2 regions of the Rhizobium sp. Nf11,1 genome follow, and region 2 is predicted to be linked to the other one. Evidence: predicted binding sites of a transcription regulator. Region 2 holds the regulator's gene; the other holds the start of a gene.
The links. Region 2 encodes LexA, which represses DNA repair genes until DNA is damaged. Its sites were predicted from a motif close to TGTTCNNNNTGTGTTCNG; they were not measured.
Positions count from the first base shown of each region.

Region 1: the regulator LexA is predicted to act here: its motif matches at 4,667-4,684, upstream of ACQ7C1_RS23935 (helicase-related protein).

Region 1 covers NZ_JBOBHU010000019.1:49,223-60,556, reverse strand. Annotated here, with positions in the region: gene ACQ7C1_RS23965 (hypothetical protein) at 1-307, shown strand, start outside; gene phaR (polyhydroxyalkanoate synthesis repressor PhaR) at 302-877, opposite strand; gene ACQ7C1_RS23955 (acetyl-CoA C-acetyltransferase) at 1,116-2,297, shown strand; gene ACQ7C1_RS23950 (beta-ketoacyl-ACP reductase) at 2,367-3,092, shown strand; gene ACQ7C1_RS23945 (YMGG-like glycine zipper-containing protein) at 3,506-3,766, opposite strand; gene ACQ7C1_RS23940 (DUF3309 family protein) at 3,793-3,948, opposite strand; gene ACQ7C1_RS23935 (helicase-related protein) at 4,744-7,926, shown strand; gene ACQ7C1_RS23930 (RNA-binding S4 domain-containing protein) at 7,929-8,333, shown strand; gene fdxA (ferredoxin FdxA) at 8,527-8,865, shown strand; gene ACQ7C1_RS23920 (CarD family transcriptional regulator) at 9,259-9,831, shown strand; gene ACQ7C1_RS23915 (RNA polymerase factor sigma-32) at 10,207-11,070, shown strand; gene ACQ7C1_RS23910 (M48 family metalloprotease) at 11,121-11,334, opposite strand, start outside.
Region 2 covers NZ_JBOBHU010000017.1:34,743-46,076, reverse strand. Annotated here, with positions in the region: gene eno (phosphopyruvate hydratase) at 1-1,215, opposite strand, end outside; gene kdsA (3-deoxy-8-phosphooctulonate synthase) at 1,357-2,202, opposite strand; gene ACQ7C1_RS22750 (VOC family protein) at 2,199-3,095, opposite strand; gene lexA (transcriptional repressor LexA) at 3,301-4,017, shown strand; gene ACQ7C1_RS22740 (ComEC/Rec2 family competence protein) at 3,998-6,430, opposite strand; gene gltA (citrate synthase) at 6,720-8,009, shown strand; gene lpxB (lipid-A-disaccharide synthase) at 8,038-9,207, opposite strand; gene ACQ7C1_RS22725 (LpxI family protein) at 9,204-10,085, opposite strand; gene lpxA (acyl-ACP--UDP-N-acetylglucosamine O-acyltransferase) at 10,089-10,907, opposite strand; gene fabZ (3-hydroxyacyl-ACP dehydratase FabZ) at 10,904-11,334, opposite strand, start outside.

The sequences.
Region 1 (11,334 bases), on a different contig from region 2:
CATCATCGTGCTGTCGATGCTCTCGGGCGCGATCTGGAGCATGGCGCTCGGCGATCTCTTCATCGTCGTCGCCCTCGTCGTGTTGTTCTTCGAAATCCTGAAAGCAACGCGAACCGGGCCCGGCAACCTGCTCAATCACATATTGTCGATGCTGGTCTTCATCGCCTTCCTGGTCGAGTTTCTGCTCGTCCAGGACGCTGCGACGCAGGTGTTCTTCATTTTGATGACGATCGCTCTGATTGATGTGATCGGCGGTTTTGCCGTTTCGATCCGAAGCGCCGGGCGGGATGTCTCAATCGGCCTATAGGTTGTCGAGTTTATTCTGGAGAGCTCGGAGCTGCTCCTTCAGCTCGTCGATATCCTTGGCCTCGGCCTTGCGGCTCTCCTTGGCCGCCGGCGGTGTCATGAAAGGCGAGAACATCTGCATTGCCTGCTGAAACAGCTCGGTATTGCGGCGAACCTGGTCCTCGATCATCTGCATCGGCAATTGCAGGTTCTTGCCGAGCGGCGTTTCGCCGAAGGCACGGTTTACCTGTTCGCGCATCTGAGACTGCTGCTCGCTGAAGGCGCGCATCGAATGTTCGAGGAAGCTCGGCACGACCATCTGCATCTGGTCACCGTAATAGGTGATCAGCTGGCGCAGGAAGGAGATCGGAAGCAGTGTGTTGCCGGTCTTCGATTCTTGCTCGAAGATGATCTGGGTCAGCACCGAATGGGTGATGTCGTCCCCGCTTTTTGCGTCCTGGACGGTAAAGTCTTCGCCCTTCTTCACCATCTCCGCCAGATCTTCCAGCGTCACGTAGGTGCTGGTGCCTGTATTGTATAGGCGACGATTGGCGTATTTCTTGATGACTATCTGACCCTCGTTCTTCGCCATATCAGCCTCCTGAACCCCCGTCTGATTTTTGGATGTTCCTCCACTACAGACTGTAAACGCAAAAGAAGGCCGGTGACAATCTCTTTGTGCGTTGCGGCAAACCTTTAACAGATCAAACGAATCGGCTTTGACGGCGGCCGCCGAAAAATCGCGGCGGTCAGTCTTCGCGTTTGACTTGTGCTCAAAGCTTTGCCAGTTTCCCCTTATGTAAGTGGGACGAAAAACGAGGAGCCTCCCCATGAGCAATTCATCCGTCGTCATCGCCAGCGCAGGTCGGACAGCCGTCGGCTCGTTCAACGGCGCTTTTGCAACGGTCCCCGCGCATGAACTCGGCGCGGCCGTCATCAAGGGCGCGCTCGCGCGTGCCGGCGTCGACGCCGGCGAGGTGGATGAGGTGATCCTCGGCCAAGTGCTGGCCGCGGGCGAAGGCCAGAACCCGGCCCGTCAGGCAGCGATCAAGGCCGGCCTTCCGAAGGAAACGACGGCCTGGGGCGTCAACCAGCTCTGCGGCTCAGGCCTGCGCGCAGTCGCGCTGGGCATGCAGCAGATTGCCACCGGCGATGCGAGGATCATCGTTGCCGGCGGCCAGGAATCCATGTCGATGGCGCCGCATGCCGCGCATTTGCGCGGCGGTGTGAAGATGGGCGACATGAAGATGGTCGACACGATGATCAAGGACGGCCTGACCGATGCCTTCCACGGCTACCATATGGGCATAACCGCCGAGAATATTGCGCGGCAGTGGCAGCTGTCGCGCGACGAGCAGGATCAGTTCGCCGTCGCCTCGCAGAACAAGGCTGAAGCCGCGCAGAAGGCTGGCCGTTTTGCCGATGAGATCATCCCCTACCTCGTCCAGACGCGTAAGGGCGACGTGACCGTCGATTCCGACGAATATATCCGCCACGGCGCGACGATCGAGGCGATGGGCAAGCTGCGCCCGGCCTTCGACAAGGATGGCACGGTCACCGCCGCCAATGCCTCCGGCCTCAACGACGGCGCTGCCGCCGCCGTGCTGATGAGCGAGGCAGAAGCGGCCCGGCGCGGCATTCAGCCGCTTGCCCGCATCGTTTCTTGGGCAACGGCGGGCGTCGATCCGTCGATCATGGGCACCGGCCCGATCCCGGCGTCGCGCAAGGCGCTGGAAAAAGCCGGCTGGTCTGTGAACGATCTCGATCTCGTCGAGGCCAACGAGGCCTTCGCGGCTCAGGCTTGCGCCGTCAGCAAGGATCTCGGCTGGGATCCGTCGATCGTCAACGTCAATGGCGGCGCGATTGCGATCGGCCATCCGATCGGCGCCTCCGGCGCGCGCATTCTCAACACCCTGCTGTTCGAGATGAAGCGCCGCGGCGCGAAGAAGGGCCTCGCCACGCTTTGCATCGGCGGCGGCATGGGCGTCGCCATGTGCTTTGAAGCACTTTAAACAGCATACGATCCGTCATTGATTGAAATGCCGCCGCGAGCGGGCGAAAACACAGAGGGGGAGCGGAACATGAGCAGAGTGGCTCTGGTCACCGGAGGTACACGCGGCATCGGCGCAGCGATATCCATGGCGCTGAAAAATGCCGGCTACAGGGTTGCGGCCACTTATGCCGGTAATGACGAGAAGGCTCATGCCTTCCACGACGTCACCGGCGTTGCGGTATTCAAATGGGATGTTTCGGACTACGCTGCCTGCGGTGAAGGGATCACCAAGGTCGAACGAGAGATCGGACCGGTCGAAATCCTCGTCAACAATGCCGGCATCACCCGCGACGCAATGTTCCACAAGATGACGCCGCAGCAGTGGCACGAGGTGATCAACACCAACCTGACCGGCCTGTTCAACATGACGCATCAGGTCTGGAGCGGCATGCGCGACCGCAGCTTCGGCCGCATCGTCAATATCTCGTCGATCAACGGCCAGAAGGGCCAGATGGGCCAGGCAAACTATTCGGCGGCCAAGGCGGGCGATCTCGGCTTTACCAAGGCGCTTGCCCAGGAAGGGGCGGCGAAAAACATCACCGTCAATGCCATCTGCCCCGGTTATATCGGAACGGAAATGGTGCTTGCCGTGCCGGAGAAAGTGCTGAATGAACGCATCATTCCGCAGATTCCCGTCGGCCGCCTCGGCGAGCCCGAAGAAATCGCGCGTTGCGTCACCTTCCTCGTCTCCGACGATGCCGGCTTCATCACCGGTTCGACGCTCACAGCCAATGGCGGGCAGTTCTTCGTTTAAGACAGGACGAACGTTTGTTGATAAGCAAAGGCGCGTTGCAGGACGCGCCTTTGCTTTTTTCGGGAGGTCAGAAGCGGTTGCCGGTGTTCCGGTCTCGCTGAACCCGAATCTTGACAGGCATTCGTTGCCGCGAGCGATCTCCTCTCCGAAGAGCTGAGACCGCGGATGTCAGAAAAGCCGCGGCGAGGAGAATGGCGACGGTGGAATTCAGGACAATCTGGTCCATGCAAATATTCCTTTCAGGGCCTCGGGCCATGGTGCCTGCCCTGCGCTCACGAAGGAAATATGCGCCAAGCTAGTGAGCGCCGGTAGATTTGACTTTCACGACCGATCGTCAACGTCACATTGACGAACGTGGCGGCAAAGAAAACGGGCGCCGAAGCGCCCGTTGGGAGTCCGATATGACTTGTCGGTCAGTAGCGGCAACGAGCCTCGTAGCGGCGGCCATAGCGGTCGCGATAGATGCAGTAGCCGCGGCGTTCGACCGACTGGCCGATGAGAGCGCCGGTCAGGCCGCCGGCAACGGCGCCGACTGCGGCACCACCCCAGCTGTTGGTGACGGCACCACCGATGACCGCACCGGTGCCGGCGCCGATCGCCGTGCCCTGCTCGGTCGCCGTGCAGGATGCGAGAGCGCCCACGAGCGCGCCGATAAGAACAATCTTCTTCATCATGTCGTAACTCCCCAGGTTGTCGGGCTTTAGATGCGGCCCATTAGTACAAGGATAATGATAATGACGAGAACTAGCCCCAAACCGCCGGAAGGTCCATAGCCCCAGCCACGGCTATAACCCCAGTTTGGCAGAGCTCCGATCAAGAGCAGAATGAGGATAACGAGAAGTATCGTGCCAAGCATGGTGTTTTTCCTTCATTTCATCCGCAATCTGGATGGACAAGAAACACGCATTGGCGATTTTTGTTCCCGGTTGGGCGCGCGAATTAGCATGCAAGGCGATTCATGGTTTGTGATCCGTCACCCCTCATAAAACGCCCGTATGGTTAAAAAAGCATTTAAATACAATATCTTGCGGTGAACAAAGCAGGAAGGTCTCGATGTCTCCGATTCGTCGGTGATTCGTTCCGTTTTTGATCGGCCCCAATGGGCAAGCGGGTCCGGCTTAACGCTGTGTGAATTTGCTCGCCGGAAGATTAACACCGACGTGACAAGACCTCGCCGCCTGCCCGCATCTAGCGGCAGAATATGACGACGCCACCAGATATGACCGTGAACGAAAGGGGAAAGCCGAGCAGTCGGCGATTCGTCGCTGATTCGTTCCGGATTTGATCGGGATGTTAATTTCGGCGGATTTTCACTTGGCAAAAAGCGCACGCCAGACCTCGGGCAGGGTCACAAAATACAAACAGGAGAGAGTCCCGCGATTCAGCATTTGGTAGGAAAAAGTGATTCAAAATCAATACTTAGCCGTGAACAAAAGCTGAATCAGCAGAAGTCAGCGATTCGTCTCTGATTCGTTCTCCCGCTGTTCCGAATTGGAAATACGCACCCTCGAGACGACTCGCAAAGGTCGCAACCCCCGACGCATTTTGAAATCTGCCCTTGCGTTTGCGGCGGTAGCTGTCCATGTGTTCTGTGCCTCCATCGAGATGGCAAAACTTTTCCCGGGGCGCGCCTGCCTCACTTGCATGGACGATGACTCTGACTTCGCAGCCGATGATTCTGAGCGGGCGCGGTGTGACCGCGGTGCTTGGACCAACCAATACCGGCAAGACCCATTATGCCATCGAGCGCATGGTCGCACACGGGACCGGCGTGATCGGCCTGCCGCTCAGGCTCCTGGCCCGCGAGGTCTATACGCGGGTGGTGGAGAAGGTCGGCTTACAGAACGTGGCGCTGGTCACCGGCGAAGAAAAGATTTCACCGCCCAATGCCCGTTTTTCCGTCTGCACTGTCGAGGCGATGCCGCGGGAGACCAAAGCCGCCTTTGTCGCGATCGACGAGGTGCAGCTCGCCGGCGATCTCGAGCGTGGCCATATCTTTACCGACCGCATCCTGCATCTTCGCGGCCGCGATGAAACGCTGTTGCTGGGTGCAGGGACGATGCGGCCGATCCTACAGCATATTCTGCCGGGTATCACCATCGTCGAGCGGCCGCGGCTTTCGCATCTCCTTTACGCCGGGCAGAAGAAGATCACCCGGCTGCCGCAGCGTTCCGCCATCGTCGCCTTTTCGGCCGACGAGGTTTATGCCATCGCCGAGCTCATCCGCCGGCAGCGCGGCGGCGCGGCGGTCGTGCTGGGGGCGCTGAGCCCGCGCACCCGCAATGCGCAGGTCGCGCTCTATCAGGCGGGCGACGTCGAATATCTGGTGGCGACCGATGCGATCGGCATGGGCCTCAACCTCGACGTCGATCACGTCGCCTTCGCCCAGGATCGGAAATTCGACGGCTATCAGTTCCGCAACCTCAATCCGGCCGAACTCGGCCAGATCGCCGGCCGCGCCGGGCGGCACGTGCGGGACGGCACCTTCGGCGTCACCGGTCAGGTCTCCCCCTTCGACGAGGAACTGGTGCAGCGCATCGAGGGACATGAATTCGACAACGTCAAGGTTCTGCAGTGGCGCACGACGGAGATGGACTTCTCCTCGATTCAGTCGCTCCGCGCCAGCCTGGAGGCCGGGCCGCGCGTGCCCGGGCTGACGCGGGCGCTGCCGGCGGTCGACCAGCAGGCGCTCGAGCAGCTTTCGCGCTATCCTGAGGTAATGGACCTCGCCGACAGGCCGGCCCGCGTCGAAAAACTCTGGGAGGCTTGCGCGCTGCCCGACTACCGGCGTATCACTCCGGCCCAACATGCCGATCTTATTTCGACCCTCTTTTCCGATCTCGTGCGCTATGGCACGGTGAACGAGCAGTTTCTCGCGGAGCAGGTTCATCGCTCGGATCGAACTGATGGGGAAATTGACACGCTTTCGGCGCGAATCGCGCAGATAAGGACCTGGACCTACGTTTCGAATCGGCCCGGCTGGCTTGCCGATCCGACACATTGGCAGGAAAAGACGCGGGAAATCGAAGATCGATTGTCCGATGCGTTACATGAAAGGTTGACGAAACGCTTTGTTGATCGCAGGACATCTGTGCTCATGAAGCGCCTGAGAGAGAATGCGATGCTGGAAGCTGAAATCAGTGTGAATGGCGATGTCTTCGTTGAAGGACATCATGTAGGGCAGTTGAGCGGATTCCGTTTCACCCCGGTGGCGGGAGCGGATGGACCGGATGCCAAGGCGGTTCAGGCTGCGTCGCAGAAGGCGCTCGCGCTCGAGTTCGAGGCCCGTGCGGCCCGGCTGCATGCCGCGGGCAATAGCGATCTGGCGATCGGTTCGGATGGATTGATCCGTTGGCTCGGCGATCCGGTGGCGCGGCTTTCCGGCAGCGATCACATCATGCGGCCGCGCGTGATCCTGCTCGCCGACGAGCAGTTGACGGGCAATGCCCGCGATCACGTCGCCGCCCGAATCGAGCGCTTCGTCAACCATCACATCAGCACGGTATTGAAGCCGCTGGACGATCTGTCGCGCGCCGAAGACCTGCAGGGTCTTGCCAAGGGACTTGCCTTCCAGCTGGTCGAAAATCTGGGCGTGCTCTTCCGCCGCGACGTCACCGAAGAAGTGAAGTCGCTGGATCAGGAGGCTCGCGCCTCTATGCGCCGCTACGGCGTGCGTTTCGGGGCCTATCATATCTTCGTTCCGGCCCTGCTAAAGCCGGCGCCTGCCGAACTGATCACGCTGCTCTGGGCGTTGAAGAACGACGGTTTGGACAAGCCGGGCTACGGCGATCTCATCCCCGTGCTTGCCGCCGGCCGCACCTCGGTCGTCACCGATCCGAGTTTCGAGCGGATGTTCTACAAGCTCGCCGGTTTCCGTTTCCTCGGCAAGCGCGCCGTGCGCATCGACATTCTGGAGCGGCTTGCCGATATCATCCGTCCGCTGCTGCAATGGAAGCCCGGTCAGAACAATCGTCCGGAAGGCGCCTATGACGGTCGCCGTTTCACGACGACGACGGCGATGCTGTCGATTCTCGGGGCAACGCTCGAGGACATGGAAGAGATCCTCAAGGGCCTCGGCTATCGCGCCGATGCCGTGAAGGCGGAAGAGGCGTCGGCCCATCTTGCGGCGCAGGACGCAGCTTCAGCCCCTGCCGCCTCCGCGGAAATGTCCGGGGAAGAAGCGGTAGAAAAAGCCGATCACGACGATGCCGACGCGGCGACGGAAGAGGCTGCTTCCGAGCCACCAGCAGCCGAGGCGGCTTCGACGGCAGCCGAGATCCCCGCGCCAGAAGCGACCGACAACGACGCTGCGGCCGAAGTGACCGAGACAGCCGCGTCGGCAGAGACTGCCGCTTCCGGGGAAGCTGGCGAGCCGGCGGAACCAAAGCCGGTTCTTTTGTGGCGTCTCGGCGGTCGCAATGACAATCACCGCCAGGCACGCGGCGGCCATGGCGAACGCAGGGGCGGCCAGAACCAGGAGCGCGGCGAGCGCAATCGTCGTCCGAACGGCGGTGAAGGCGGCGAGGGCAATCGCAGCGGCGACGGGCGCGACAACCGTTACGGCCGCGGCAAGGACGGTGGCGGCCGCGACGGCGGCAGGCCGCAGCAGGCAAGGGGCGAGCGCAAGGACCAGCCGCGCGGTGATCGTCAGGACCGTGGCGATCGGAAGGACCGCGGCGAGCGTAACGATCGCAATGACCGTAACGACCGGAACAACAATCGCGGCGCCCAGCCGCTGCGCTTCGAGGCCAAGCCGCCGCGCAAGGAGAAGCCGATCGATCCGGATTCGCCCTTCGCCAAGCTCGCAGCCCTCAAGGAACAGATGAAGAAGTAGTCATGGGCGGGGAGACACAGCCGGCAAGCGGTTCGCGCCAGCGCATCGACAAGTGGCTGTTCTTCACGCGCGTGGTGAAGTCGCGCTCGCTGGCCCAGAGCCACGTCCAGTCAGGGCATGTGCGCATCAATGGCGAGCGCTGCAGTCACCCGAACCACACGGTCAAGCCGGGCGACCGCGTCGAACTGACGCTGGAGCGGCGCGACGTCATTCTCATCGTGCGTCTCGCCGGGGAACGGCGGGGTCCCTATGAAGAGGCTCGCCTGCTCTATGATGACCAGTCCCTGCCGCCGGATGAGACAAAACGTCTCACGCCGTTTGAGCAAGCGACCCGTGCGACCGGTACCGGCCGTCCGACCAAAAAGGAAAGACGTGCAATCGACAGGTTGATGTCGGACGAGGATTAGAAAACTCTGTCTGTGGTGGCGGCTTTTGCAGATCGTTTATCCTTGAAATCCGCCGCTAAAGCCGATAGGTCACTGAAAACCTGCCGGAAGCGTGCTTGCCTGCCAAGCCTGTCCACGCTTTTCGCCCGGCACGGGGATAGGCGCGACGTTCCAGGTTGCCCGGTCCCATCCGCATGAAATCCTGGAGTTCTTCATGACCTATGTCGTGACCGACAATTGCATCAAGTGCAAATACACCGATTGCGTGGAAGTCTGCCCTGTCGACTGCTTTTATGAAGGCGAGAATTTTCTCGTCATCCACCCCGACGAATGCATCGATTGCGGCGTCTGCGAACCGGAATGTCCCGCCGAGGCGATCAAGCCGGATACCGAGCCGGGCCTCGACAAGTGGCTGAAGATCAATACTGAGTATGCCAGCATCTGGCCGAATATCACGGTCAAGAAGGACCCGTTGCCGGAGGCCAAGGAAATGGACGGCCAGACGGGAAAATTCGAGAAATACTTCTCCGAAAAACCCGGTTCCGGCGACTAAGACCCTGCGCGATTCGGCCGCTGCATTTGAGCGGCCATGCGGTGAAACGTTTTAAATCCTGCGTCTGGCATATGGGTGATCTGTGTTGCTCGCATGACTCAGGCGAAGCAAATTATTGATTTCCTCATATTTTTGTGATAGGTTCCCTGCACTGTTCCATTTGTGGCATGACGCATGCCCAAAACCATCACGAAAGCAAAACCAATCCGTCCCACGGTTTCCGTGACATATCAACGCCTTGAGCGTCGCATCCCAAGATGGCGCGCAAGACACATTTGCTTTTGCCTGATGGGACCAGAGTGAAGTCACCCGACGGATCCACCCGTCTCATCCGGGCCTGACTGACCCGGCTCCGGCCGCCGCCGGAAGCGTAACAGGGAGTTTTTGAATAGAATGACGACTCAGCAGAAAAAGCCTTCTACAGCACGTCACGGCTTCAAGACCGGTGAATCGATCGTCTACCCCGCTCATGGCGTCGGTACCATCACCGCTATCGAAGAGCAAGAAGTTGCCGGCATGAAGCTCGAACTTTTCGTTATCGATTTCGAGAAGGACAAGATGCGCCTGAAGGTTCCGGTCGCCAAGGCGATGAGCATCGGAATGCGCAAGCTTTCGGAAACTGACTTCGTCGATCGTGCGTTGAAGGTTGTGCAGGGCAAGGCGCGCGTCAAGCGCACCATGTGGTCTCGCCGCGCCCAGGAATATGATGCCAAGATCAATTCCGGCGATCTGATTTCCATTGCTGAAGTCGTGCGTGATCTCTATCGTGCAGAGAACCAGCCTGAACAGTCCTATTCCGAGCGCCAGCTCTACGAAGCAGCGCTCGATCGCATGGCGCGCGAAATTGCCGCCGTCAACAAGATGTCGGAAACCGAAGCCGTCCGCCTCGTCGAGACCAACCTTAACAAGGGTCCGAAGCGCGGCAAGGCGATCGAAGAAGACGATTCGCAGGACGAAGCCGCCTAAGGCAAGCCTGTCTCTCCCATGAAAAAACCCGGCCTTCGCGCCGGGTTTTTTATTGGAACTTTTTCCCGACTGACGCGTTTACCACACGTAATTGCGGACTGCTCGTCGGGCGCTGGCTCGTCGGGCGAACTGCTATTCCGTCAGTATTCGGTGAGGAGCGGCTCATGCCTTTTCAATATTGCCCGTTCGGCAACGTGAAGAAACAGGTCCGACCCAGCCGTCTTAGCGGCACATGATAAGAAATAGGGCCTTTCCCTGAGAAGTCCAGGGTGAGGCCCTTTTGCATACCGAACCCATTCAGTCCGGACAGCGATGTTCCGGAAGGTGAGTTTTATTGTTCATTTTGAGGGCGAAGGCCTGTTTCGGGAGATCGAAATGAAGAACATGTCTGCAGATCGGCGCATGATCAAAATCGCGATGGCCGCCCCCTATCTCGCCCGCCAGGAAGAGCATGATCTCGCCACTCGCTGGAAAGATCACGACGATCGCGGTGCGCGCAACCAAATCGCCATGGCGCATATGCGCCTGGTTATCTCCATGGCCGGCAAGTTCCGCAATTTCGGTCTGCCGATGAGCGACCTCGTGCAAGAGGGCTATGTCGGCCTGCTGGAAGCCGCCGCGCGTTTCGAACCGGAACGTGACGTGCGTTTTTCGACCTATGCCAGCTGGTGGATCAGGGCGTCGATCCAGGATTATATCCTGCGCAACTGGTCGATCGTGCGCGGCGGCACCAGTTCGGCCCAGAAGGCGCTATTCTTCAATCTGCGCCGCCTGCGCGCTAAGCTTGCCAGGGGCGATACGCAACTGACACTGCAATCCATTCATCAGGAAATCGCGGCGGCTCTCGGCGTCAGCCTCGCCGATGTGCAGACCATGGATGCCAGGCTTTCCGGCAACGACGCCTCACTGCAGGCGCCTTCCGTCTCCGGCGATGCCGAGAGCGCGGAGAAGATGGATTTCCTCGTCAGCGACGATCCGCTGCCGGACGAGCAGGTTTCCAATATGATCGACGGCGAGCGCCGCCGCGTCTGGCTCGCCTCGGCGCTGAAACATCTCAACGAACGCGAGATGAAGATCATCAGCGCCCGGCGCCTAGCGGAAGACGGCGCCACGCTCGAAGAACTCGGCGCCGATCTCGGCATTTCCAAGGAGCGCGTGCGCCAGATCGAAAGCCGGGCGATGGAAAAGCTTCGCAGCGCGCTGGTCAGCGCCGATCCGCATATGGCGGCCTACGCTTGAACGTCTTTATCCTCCAGCAGCACCGACTGCCCGGCGCCAGCCGGGCTTTTTTATTCGGCGATGATTTTGACGCGGTCGCCGGGGGAAACGGCCGCACCCGTCGGCAGGGCATTGATGAGCTTGAAGAGATCGAGCTTGCGGTCGGTGCCCATCATGCGGGCGGCAAGCGTCGAGATGTTCTCGCCGGGCCGCACGGTGACGACGCGAATGCGCAGCGGCCTTAGCGAGGCAGCTTCCGCCGGTGTCATGCGCCGGAAACTGGCG
Region 2 (11,334 bases):
GCGGATCAGCTGATTGTACTTGGCGAGACGGTCAGAACGCGACAGTGAGCCGGTCTTGATCTGGCCGCAGTTGGTGGCGACGGCGAGATCGGCAATGGTCGAATCTTCCGTTTCTCCGGAGCGGTGCGACATGACGGCGGTATAGGCTGCCTTATGCGCCGTGTTAACGGCATCAAGCGTTTCCGTCAGAGACCCGATCTGGTTGACCTTGACGAGGATCGAGTTGGCGACGCCCATGCGGATGCCGTCGCGAAGGCGGGCCGAGTTGGTGACGAAGAGATCGTCGCCGACGAGCTGAGTCTTCTTGCCGATCAGATCGGTCAGCGCCTTCCAGCCCTCCCAGTCGTCTTCGGCCATGCCGTCTTCGATCGAGATGATCGGGTATTTGCCGGCGAGCTCGGCCAGATATTCGGCCATGGCGCCCGACTCGAGCGTGCGGCCTTCGCCCTCCAGAACATACTTGCCGTCCTTGAAGAATTCCGTCGAGGCGCAGTCGAGGCCGAGGCACATGTCGTCGCCCGGCTTGTAGCCGGCTTTCTCGATCGACTTCATGATGAAGTCCAGGGCTTCGGGCGCACTCTTCAGGCCGGGAGCGAAGCCGCCTTCGTCGCCGACATTGGTGTTGTGGCCCTGCGCGGCAAGCTCCTTGCGGAGCGTATGGAAGACTTCCGAACCCATGCGCACGGCGTCGGCGATCGAATCGGCGCCGACCGGCAGGATCATGAATTCCTGGAAGTCGATCGGGTTGTCGGCATGAGCGCCGCCGTTGATGATGTTCATCATCGGCACCGGCAGGAGGCTGGCGGAAGCGCCGCCGACGTAACGGTAAAGCGGCAGGCCGGATGCCTGGGCCGCAGCCTTGGCGACGGCGAGCGAGACGCCGAGGATGGCGTTGGCGCCGAGGCGCGACTTGTTCGGCGTGCCATCGAGCTCGATCATGATGTTGTCGATCTGGATCTGATTTTCGGCATCGATGCCGCCGATCGCGTCGAAGATCTCGGTGTTGGCGGCCTCGACCGCCTTTTCGACGCCCTTGCCGAGATAGCGCTTGCCGCCGTCGCGCAGCTCGACCGCCTCATGTGCGCCCGTCGAGGCGCCCGAGGGAACGGCCGCGCGGCCCATGCTGCCGTCTTCGAGATAGACGTCGACTTCGACGGTGGGATTGCCACGGCTATCGAGGATCTCGCGGGCGATGATATCGGTGATTGCAGTCATGGGTTCTTCCTGCTCGGTGGGTGATAAGTCGTTCGACGCCTGTCATAATCGAAGGCGTGCAAATTACAATGGCGCAATTTCCCGCCTTCGAACGGGTATCGTATCGTGGCCTAAACCACGATCATGTCAGGCTGTTGAACGTTAGGCCTTGGCGATCGCATCGAAGGCCAGCAGCTTCTCAAGCAGTCGCGGCATGTCCTTGAGATAGACCATGTTCGGCCCGTCGGACGGTGCGTTGTCGGGATCCTGATGGGTTTCGACGAAGACGCCGGCAATTCCCGTCGCCACTGCCGCGCGCGCCAGCGTTTCCACGAACTCGCGCTGGCCGCCGGAGGAATCGCCCTGCCCGCCCGGCTGCGCCACGGAATGGGTGGCGTCAAAAATGACGGGAGCTCCCATCGCCGCCATGATCGGCAGCGAACGCATGTCGGAAACCAGCGTATTGTAGCCGAAGGAGGCACCGCGCTCGCACAAGAGCACATTCGAATTGCCGCTGGCGTTGAGCTTCTTCAGAACGTTCTTCATATCCCAAGGGGCGAGGAACTGGCCCTTCTTGACATTGACGGCGCGGCCGGTCTTGGCGGCGGCGATCAGAAGGTCGGTCTGACGGCAGAGGAAGGCCGGGATCTGCAGAACATCGACCACCTTGGCCACCTCGGCGCATTGCTCGGCCGTATGGACGTCGGTTATGACGGGAAAGCCGAATTCCTTCTTGAGGTCGGCAAAGACCTCCATGCCCTTTTCCAGGCCGATGCCGCGTTCAGCCGAGAGCGAGGTACGGTTCGCCTTGTCGAAGGAGCTCTTGTAGACGAGGCCAATGCCGAGCTTGCCGCAAAGCTCCTTCAGCGTGCCGGCGACCATGAAGGCGTGATCCCGGCTCTCCATCTGGCATGGACCGGCGATCAGCGACAAGCGGCCAGTATTGGAAAAAGTGACCTGGCCTCCGCCTTCGCCGATCCTGACTTCGGAATTCGTGTCGGTGCTCATCGTGTTTCCTCGAAGGCGAAGAGCGCACCCTGCCCGGGCGTGGGCTTCACCAGAATGCGATTGTTCTTGCGTGTGAATGTGATCCCGTTAGCACCCAAATGCGCTTCTGTCACGGCAAGATCGATGACGGTGAAGAGGATTGCCCGCCCCCGCAGGCCGCGATCGGCTGATGAGACAGTGGTTTCGAAATAGGCCTCCAGCCCTTCCGGCGTCATCAAGCTGATCTTTGCATTCGATGCCGCGATATTCATGCCGAAACCGGTTTTCTCCACCGCCGCCTGCCCAATCGCGAGCCCGACGAAGGCGGCGAATGCCGCCGGGTCCGGTGCACAAAGTGCGATCTCGGCAATGCCGATCACGCCATTGGCGTGCGTCTCCAGCGCGGCGCGATCTGTAGGGAACGAATTGATGCGCTGGCAAGTAAAGAGAAAGAAATCGGGGGCGCGCAAATCAGCTGCAAAGGCCAGCTTAAAGCTGCCGACGCTCTCCGAACCGTCCGGCATCCGCATCGGCCGGCTGAACTGCAACATCTCACCGGCGCTCGCGCCGTTGCTGACGAAGCGCTTATGATCGAGGTCGGCATCCTCGCTGAGGAAGGCCAGCGCAGAAAGTCCCTCCTCGCCGCAGCGGAAACGGAAGGCGCGATTGCGGGCGATGAAGACGTTGCCCTGGCGGGCCGCTGCTTCGCTCTCGTCGACACTCGCCACGCCAAGCGGCTCCAGATAGGTCTTGTCGGCGAAAAAGACGCAGGCATTCTCCGTTCCGAAGGGATGGCGCGCATCGGCGGCGACGGTGAAACCGAGCTTGCCGAGCCTCTCACGCGCCAGATCGATATTGACCACGGGCAGCACGACATGATCCAGCGGGTGCGACCTGGCGGAATGCGCGTTCATGAATATCCCTCCTGAAACCGGCAAGAGACAAGAGATGTGCGACAGCACCTCCCTCAATGCAAGACATGTGCGCCAATCCGGCAAATGAAAATAAAAATCTCCGCGAGTTGACGTGAACTTTTACGGAAATTTAGCTACTTGCGGAACACATATGGAACATATAGTGTCCGTTCTGGATTTGTTTCAATCACGGGGTCTGACGTCGATGCTCACGCGCAAACAACAGGAGCTTCTCCTTTTCATCCATGAGCGCATGAAGGAATCCGGCGTTCCTCCCTCTTTCGACGAAATGAAGGATGCCCTGGACCTCGCCTCGAAATCCGGCATTCACCGCCTGATCACGGCGCTTGAGGAACGCGGCTTCATTCGCCGCCTACCGAACCGCGCCCGGGCACTCGAGGTGATCAAGCTTCCGGAGGCCTATAACCCCAGTCTTCAGCGTCGCGGTTTTTCGCCGAGCGTCATCGAGGGCAGCCTCGGCAAGCCCCAGCCGGTCGCCGCCCCCGCTGCGCCAAAGCCGGTCGCCGACAATGGCAACTCCGTCTCCGTGCCGGTCATGGGACGTATCGCCGCCGGCGTTCCGATCTCGGCGATCCAGAACAACACCCACGATATCGTCGTTCCCGCAGATATGCTCGGCTCCGGTGAGCACTATGCGCTGGAGGTCAAAGGCGATTCGATGATCGACGCCGGCATCTTCGACGGCGACACCGTGATCATTCGCAACGGCAGTACCGCCAGTCCCGGCGATATCGTCGTTGCCCTCGTCGATGACGAGGAAGCAACGCTGAAGCGTTTTCGCCGCAAGGGTGCCTCGATCGCGCTCGAGGCCGCCAACCCGGCTTATGAGACCCGCATCTTCGGGCCCGACCGCGTCAAGGTGCAGGGCAAGCTCGTCGGCCTCATCCGTCGCTATCACTGACGCCGGATGGGCTGGAATCGGTAAAACGATCATTGCGCCAATCATAGGCGCGATGGCGCATCCATGGTCGCGACAAAGCATCGAAGGCGGTGGTGACCTCCAGGCCGGCATCGGCGAAGCGCAATTCAAGCGAACCGGTCCTGCGCAGCGTCTCGCCGGTGAAAAGCGTGCCGCCTGAACGGCAGCTATTGAAACGCAGACGGACCGAGGTCACGACGATATCGGCCGTATCGCAGGCCGGGCCGAGATAGGCGGCATTGTCGATGACGGTGACGATATTGCCATTGCCAAGTCTTGATGTGCACCAAGCCTTCTTGACGCAGGAAAAACGGTTTGCTTCACCGCCTGCGGCGGCTGCCCGCATCGCTGCACTCGCTTCGTTCTGCTGATCGCGGGAAAGCCTGACACGGCGGTCTTCTCCTTCCGGCGGAATGGCCGGACCATCCAGCATCTTCGGCGGATCATGTGTCGGCAGCACCAGCGCTCTCTGCCACTGGTCGAATATGAAATCCGGCGGGTTTTCACGGTTGGAAGCTATTGCCTCAGCCGCGACGACCGCAACCAGACTGCCATCCTCCGAAATCACCAGATCCGGCGGCCGGGGAACCGGCAGAAGCAGCACGATGAGCGTGGAGATGGCGATGATCGATGTGCCGACATGGCGCAGCCGAGTGCGCAGCAGCGTCAGCAGCAGAAAGCCTGCCACCGCCACTGCGAAATACCAGCCGGGCAAGCGGCCGATGCCGATATCACCGCCCCAGCCGGACACTGTCTTGGCAACCGCAATCACCAGATCGAGGCCGAATCCGACGACCTTCCAGAGCGGAGCGTCCAGACCGAAAGGCATGAGCAACATCGCCAACAATCCGGCCGGCATGACGATGAAGGAGATAATCGGCATCGTCGCAAGGTTTGCCGGCAGGCCGTAAGCCGTCAGGCGATGAAAATGCTCGATCGAAAACAATGCGGTGGAAAAGCCGCCGATCAGCGAGGTCAGGAAGACGCCGCCGAAGAAACCGGCGACGGCAACCACCGGCCTGATGATCGGCAGTTTCAGAAAAGCGTTTTCGCGGACACGCCTGTCCTTCCACAACTGATAGCCCGATACCAAGGCCAATGTGGCGGCAAAGGACATCTGAAAGCTCGGTCCCAATACTTCCGAAGGTGAAATGGCGATGATGATGAGCGCGGAGAGAACGACATTGCGCAGGCTGATCGACGGCCGGTCGAAGAAGACGGCAATCAGCATGATGGCCATCATGATAAAGGCGCGCTCGGCCGAAACCCCGAAACCGGAGATCAGGTAATAGGCGGTGACGGCGATGAGCGCGCCGGCAGCGGCGATTTTCTTTGTCGGATAGGCTTGGGCGACGCCGGGAAAGAGGCTGAGCAGCATCCGAAAGCCGACGAAGAAGATGCCAGCCGACAGCGCCATGTTGAGGCCCGAGATCGCGACGATATGGGCAAGGCCGGACTGGCGCAGCGCCTCCGTCGTCGCGTGCGATATGGCGCGCCGTTCGTCCGTCACCAGCGCAGCGGCAAAGGCGCCGGTGTCGTCGGGCAGGATCGATCTTATGCGGTCGCCGATGCTGCTGCGCAGCTGGTAGAGCCATTCGAGCAGGGCGTCCGCCGTCGACCTGGCCGCCTGCGGGCCTGCCTCCAAGTCGAGTTTCTCCGGCGCACCATAGAAGAAACCGTTGGCGCCGATGCCGTCGAAATAGGCACCGAAGGAGAAGTCGTTGAGCGCGGGAAGTGCGGGCCCCGCCGGCGGCGTCAGACGTGCCTTTCCGGTGATGATGTCGCCGATCTCGAAAGGCGCATCGGCGCCCCGGACGATCGCGGTGATGCGTCTCGGCGGCCGTTTCAGCTCCGGCGCCTCGGTGCCGGCGACGGCAAGAATGTAGCGCCAGCGCCCGCGCCCGTCGCCTTCCCGCCGTTCGACGCGGCCAGTCACCGTCGTCGTCACGGATGAATCGAGGATCACCGTCGAAGCCCGCCAGCTCTCGAACTGAGCTGAGAGCATGCCGCCGGCGAAAAGTGCCAGCGCCATGAAACTTGCGCGCAAGGCCGGTCGGCTGGGATCGGTGAGGAAAACCGCGGCCGCCGACACCAGCAGGCAGAGCAGCGATGCAATGAGGGGAAAATCCGATGCCGCAAGAAACCAGAAGGCCGAGCCGGCTCCGAGGAAGACCGGCGAGAACAGCAGCAGGCGGCCATGATCGGCCTCTTCGCCCAGCATGCAGGCCCCGGCACGGAGCGATTGCCCGGCGGTGGCCAGCAGCCGACGATGCAATGGGGTCTGCGACTGCGTCCTTACCGATTGAGTCACCACCGCAGGCGCAGGAAAATCTGGCGGATCGGCAAGACCGATGCCCGCTTGCGGCCGCAATTCGGCTGTCGTCGTTTCCTGCATGCCCCGCCCAAGATCACCCCGCCAGGCCCTAAGAATGCAACCTTCAAGCAAATCCGGCAAGGATAATCGATTGAAATACGAGGGAAAATCGTAAGCGGCAAAAGGCCAGTCGAATCATCGGCTTCCGCTATGCGTGCGGCTCATCGCTGCAGTGCCTAAAAGGTGATGCCGCAATGCACAAAATGCCGTCACGGTAACTTGGCATTAGCGTCACGATCATATAGCTATCGGAAAGGACGCTTAACCCCTATGGCGCTTTTGTGGCGCCACCGACATTTCGGAGGACAGCATGACGGATCAAAGCGCTACAATAAAAATCGGTGACAAATCGGTTGACCTCGCCGTTAAAAGCGGCACGATCGGCCCGAGCGTCATCGACATCGGTGCCCTCTACAAGAACACCGCTTCCTTCACTTACGATCCGGGCTTCACCTCGACCGCATCCTGTGAATCGAAAATCACCTATATCGACGGTGACGAAGGTGTGCTGCTGCACCGCGGCTATCCGATCGAGCAGCTGGCCGAGCACGGCGACTTCCTCGAGGTCTGCTACCTCCTGCTCTACGGCGAACTGCCGACGGCCGCGCAGAAGAAGGACTTCGACTATCGCGTCACGCACCACACGATGGTGCATGAGCAGATGAGCCGCTTCTTCACCGGCTTCCGCCGCGATGCACATCCGATGGCCGTCATGTGCGGCTGCGTCGGCGCACTGTCGGCCTTCTATCACGACTCCACAGACATCACCGATCCGCACCAGCGCATGGTCGCCAGCCTGCGCATGATCGCCAAGATGCCGACGCTTGCCGCCATGGCATATAAATACCATATCGGTCAGCCCTTCGTTTACCCGAAGAACGACCTCGACTATGCGTCGAACTTCCTGCGCATGTGCTTTGCCGTCCCCTGCGAGGAATATGTGGTCAATCCGGTGCTTGCCCGCGCGATGGACCGCATCTTCATCCTGCATGCCGATCACGAACAGAACGCCTCGACCTCGACCGTCCGTCTCGCCGGTTCATCGGGCGCCAACCCGTTCGCCTGCATCGCCGCCGGCATCGCCTGCCTATGGGGCCCCGCGCACGGCGGCGCCAACGAAGCAGCGCTCAACATGCTGACGGAAATCGGCACGGTCGACCACATTCCGGAATATATCGCCCGCGCCAAGGACAAAAACGATCCGTTCCGCCTGATGGGCTTCGGTCACCGCGTCTACAAGAACTACGATCCGCGTGCCAAGATCATGCAGAAGACGACGCATGAAGTGCTCGGCGAACTCGGTATCAAGGACGATCCGTTGCTGGAAGTGGCGATGGAGCTGGAGCGCATCGCGCTCACCGACGAATATTTCATCGAGAAGAAGCTCTATCCAAACATCGACTTCTACTCCGGCATCACGCTGAAGGCGCTGGGCTTCCCCACCACCATGTTCACAGTGCTCTTCGCCCTTGCCCGCACCGTCGGCTGGATCGCGCAGTGGAACGAGATGATCGAGGATCCAGAACAGCGCATCGGCCGTCCGCGCCAGCTCTATGTCGGCGAACCCAAGCGCGACTACATCCCGGTTTCGAAGCGCTGATCGCTTCAGAGCTCAAAAAGAAACCCGGTCAGGAATGGCCGGGTTTTTTCTTTTCCAAAACGTCGAGAAGGATTTCGGCGGCCTGTTCGCCGGGCGGCTTTTCCGTCTGCATGCGCTGCCAGATGAGCTCGTAGCCTTCCTTCATGGCCTTCAGCTGATAGGTATCGGCCGACAGCCTTTCCATCCAGCGTGCAAGGCTTGCGCCGCGGACGACATCGTTCAGATATTCCGGCACGACCGGGTAATCGGCGATCAGATTCGGCAGCGCGCCGGTCCAGGTCTTGATGCCCGATGTCAGCATGCGCATGATCCAGTCGACCTTATAGGCGGAGACGACGGGAACGTCGGCAAGTGCGAGTTCGAGAATAACGGTTCCAGACGCCGCCATGGCTGCATCGGCCTCGGCAAAGGCTTTCCACTTTGCTTGCGCGCCGACGACGATCTCCGGCTTTACCGCCCAGCCCGCCGTCATTTCGCGGACGAGCGCTTGCCTGTGCATTATGGTCGGCAGAATGAAGCGTGTCGGCCCATTACGGGCGACGATTTCATTCGTGGCGACCTCGAAATAAGGCAGAAGCTTCTGGATCTCGGAGGAGCGCGAGCCGGGAAGGAGCAGGATCGGGCCGTTGCCTGGCTGCCTTCCCACGCGCAGGCGACGTGTCTCCAGCAGCGCTGGGTCGGCGACTAGACGATGCCCGACATATGTCGTCGCCGGCCCATTGAGGCGCTGCATGGCTGCCGGTTCAAAGGGCAGGACGGCAAGCACGTGATCGACATAGCCGAGCATGCGCGTGGCGCGATATTCCTTCCAGGCCCAGACGCTCGGACAGACATAATTGACAACAGGCAGATCGGGTAACGCGGTGCGCACGCGCTTGGCGACGCGATGGGTGAAATCGGGACTGTCGATAATGAGAAGGATATCCGGCTTTGCAGCGACGATCTCAGCCGTGGTGCGACGGATCAGGCCAAACAGCCTAGGCAGCCGGCTCAGCACCTGGGTGATGCCCATGATCGACAGCTCGGAAAAATCGAACAGGGATTTCAAACCTTCCGCCTGCAGCCCCTCGCCGCCAACGCCGACAAGCTCCACCGGTCCGCTGTGAATCCGCTTGAGCGCCGCGATGAGATCGGCCCCGAGCAGATCGCCCGACACTTCACCGGCAATGACGGCGATCTTCAGCGGCGCCCAGTTCATTCGACTCCCCATGACGGCAGACCGCGATCGATGCCGCAGACGAACAACCCAGCCTCGTCGGCGGCGCTGATGACCGCGGCCCGATCAAGCACCAGTGAGCGACCGGCTTCGATTGCGATGCCGGCAAGACCGGCTTTCGCAGCGTTCAGGATTGTCGCAACGCCGATCGCCGGCAGGTCGGCGCGAATATCCTGTTGCGGCTTGCAGAGCTTGACGAGCACGCCGCGGCGGCGCGGCGAGATCCGTCCGGCGGCCCTGAGGCCGGCGACACGGTCCAGCATCTCATCTGTGCCCTCAAGTCCTTCCAGCGCGACGACGCGCCCGCCGATGCTGACTGCACCCTGCCCGACATCCAGCCGGCCAAGCGTCTCGGCGGCATCAGCGGCCTGGCTGATATCGTGCCGGTCTTCCTTGCCGGGTGCGGCGGCGCCAAGCGGGCCAACGGAAACGAGCAGGTCGGGGGCGATCTCGTGGGCGCCGACGACGCGCCGGCCGTTCCCCTCGATCAACCGGATCACCATCTGCAGAACCGTATCGTCGCCGCCGGAGAGCAGTGTGCGAATGGCAGCCGGGACCTTCATCAGAATGCGCAACGTCGGACGGACCTCGCGCCATTCCGGCCGGCGGCGCACGCTCCCCGACATCACAACACGTCCGATGCCATAGCGGATGAAGAGACCCTCAAGGGCGGCGAAATCGCCAATGCCGACAACGGCGTGATCATAGCCTTCCCAGCGTGGATCACTCTCGTCCTTCAGCGCGATGATTACGGGATCTTCGCCTGCCGCGCGCGCGGCCTCGGCGACATAGGAAGGCAGGAGGCCACCGCCGGCAATGATCGCCAGCCGGCCCGCAGCGGTGTCGCCTGTTAAAGCCACGGACTAGCCCTTCTGCCCCCGCGTCGGGGAGGACAGGGCACGGTCGCTCTCGGCTGCAATGAAGTCGAGGATCTGCACCACCTGCTCGCAATCGGCATATTCCGCGCGGATCGCGGCGGCGTTTTCGCGCACGGAGCCCGTTCCTTCGAAAATCGCCTTGTAGGCCCGGCGCACCCGGTGGATGACGGCGCGGTCGATGCCGGCCCGCGTCATGCCGACGACGTTCAGGCCGCCCAGCAGACCGGGATTACCGTTCAGCATGCCATAGGGAATGACATCGTAACTCACCGCCGACAGGCCGCCGACGAAGGCGTGGCGGCCCACGCGGGTGAACTGGTGAACCGCCGAGCCGCCGCCCAGGATAACGCGATCCTCGATAACCACATGGCCGGCGAGCATGACGTTGTTCGACATGATCACATGGTTGCCGACCCGGCAGTCATGCGCGACGTGGGAGTTGGCAAGGAAAAGGTTGTTGTCACCAACGATCGTCTCACCGCCGAAATCGGCCGTGCCGGTGTTCATCGTGACACCTTCGCGGATTGTGCAATTTGCACCGACCGTCAGCGTCGTTTCCTCGCCGCCGTGGTGCACGCTCTGCGGATCACCGCCGACGACGGCCATTGGGAAGATGCGTGTGCCCTTGCCGATAACGGTGCGGCCGGTGACGATCGCATGCGCCAAGAGCTCGACATTCGCATGCAGGACGACATGCGGTCCGACATGGCAGAAAGGACCGATTTTGACGCCCTCACCGATCGTAGCCCCGTCTTCGACGACAGCCATCGGATGAATACGGGCGCTTTCGGCGATATTGCTCATGCCTGATCCTTACGAACGATCATCGCGCCGATGTCAGCTTCGGCGACAAGTGCGCCGTCAACCTTGGCGTCGCAATGGAATTTCCAGATATTGCCGCGTTGCTTGTTCTTCTTGACATGGAATTCGACGCGGTCGCCGGGCACGACCGGCTTGCGGAAGCGCGCATTCTCGATGGTCATGAAGTAGACGAGGTTGCCGGTCTGACCTTCTTTCTTGGCGCAGATGGCACCCGCCGTCTGCGCCATGCCCTCGATCAGCAAAACCCCGGGCATAATCGGCGCTTCCGGAAAATGGCCGGTGAAATGTGGTTCGTTCACCGTGACGTTCTTAATGCCGATCGCCGTGTTGTCGCCGTCGATCTCGATGATCTTGTCGACCATGAGAAAGGGATAGCGATGCGGCAGCAGCTTCATGATCTCGGTAATAT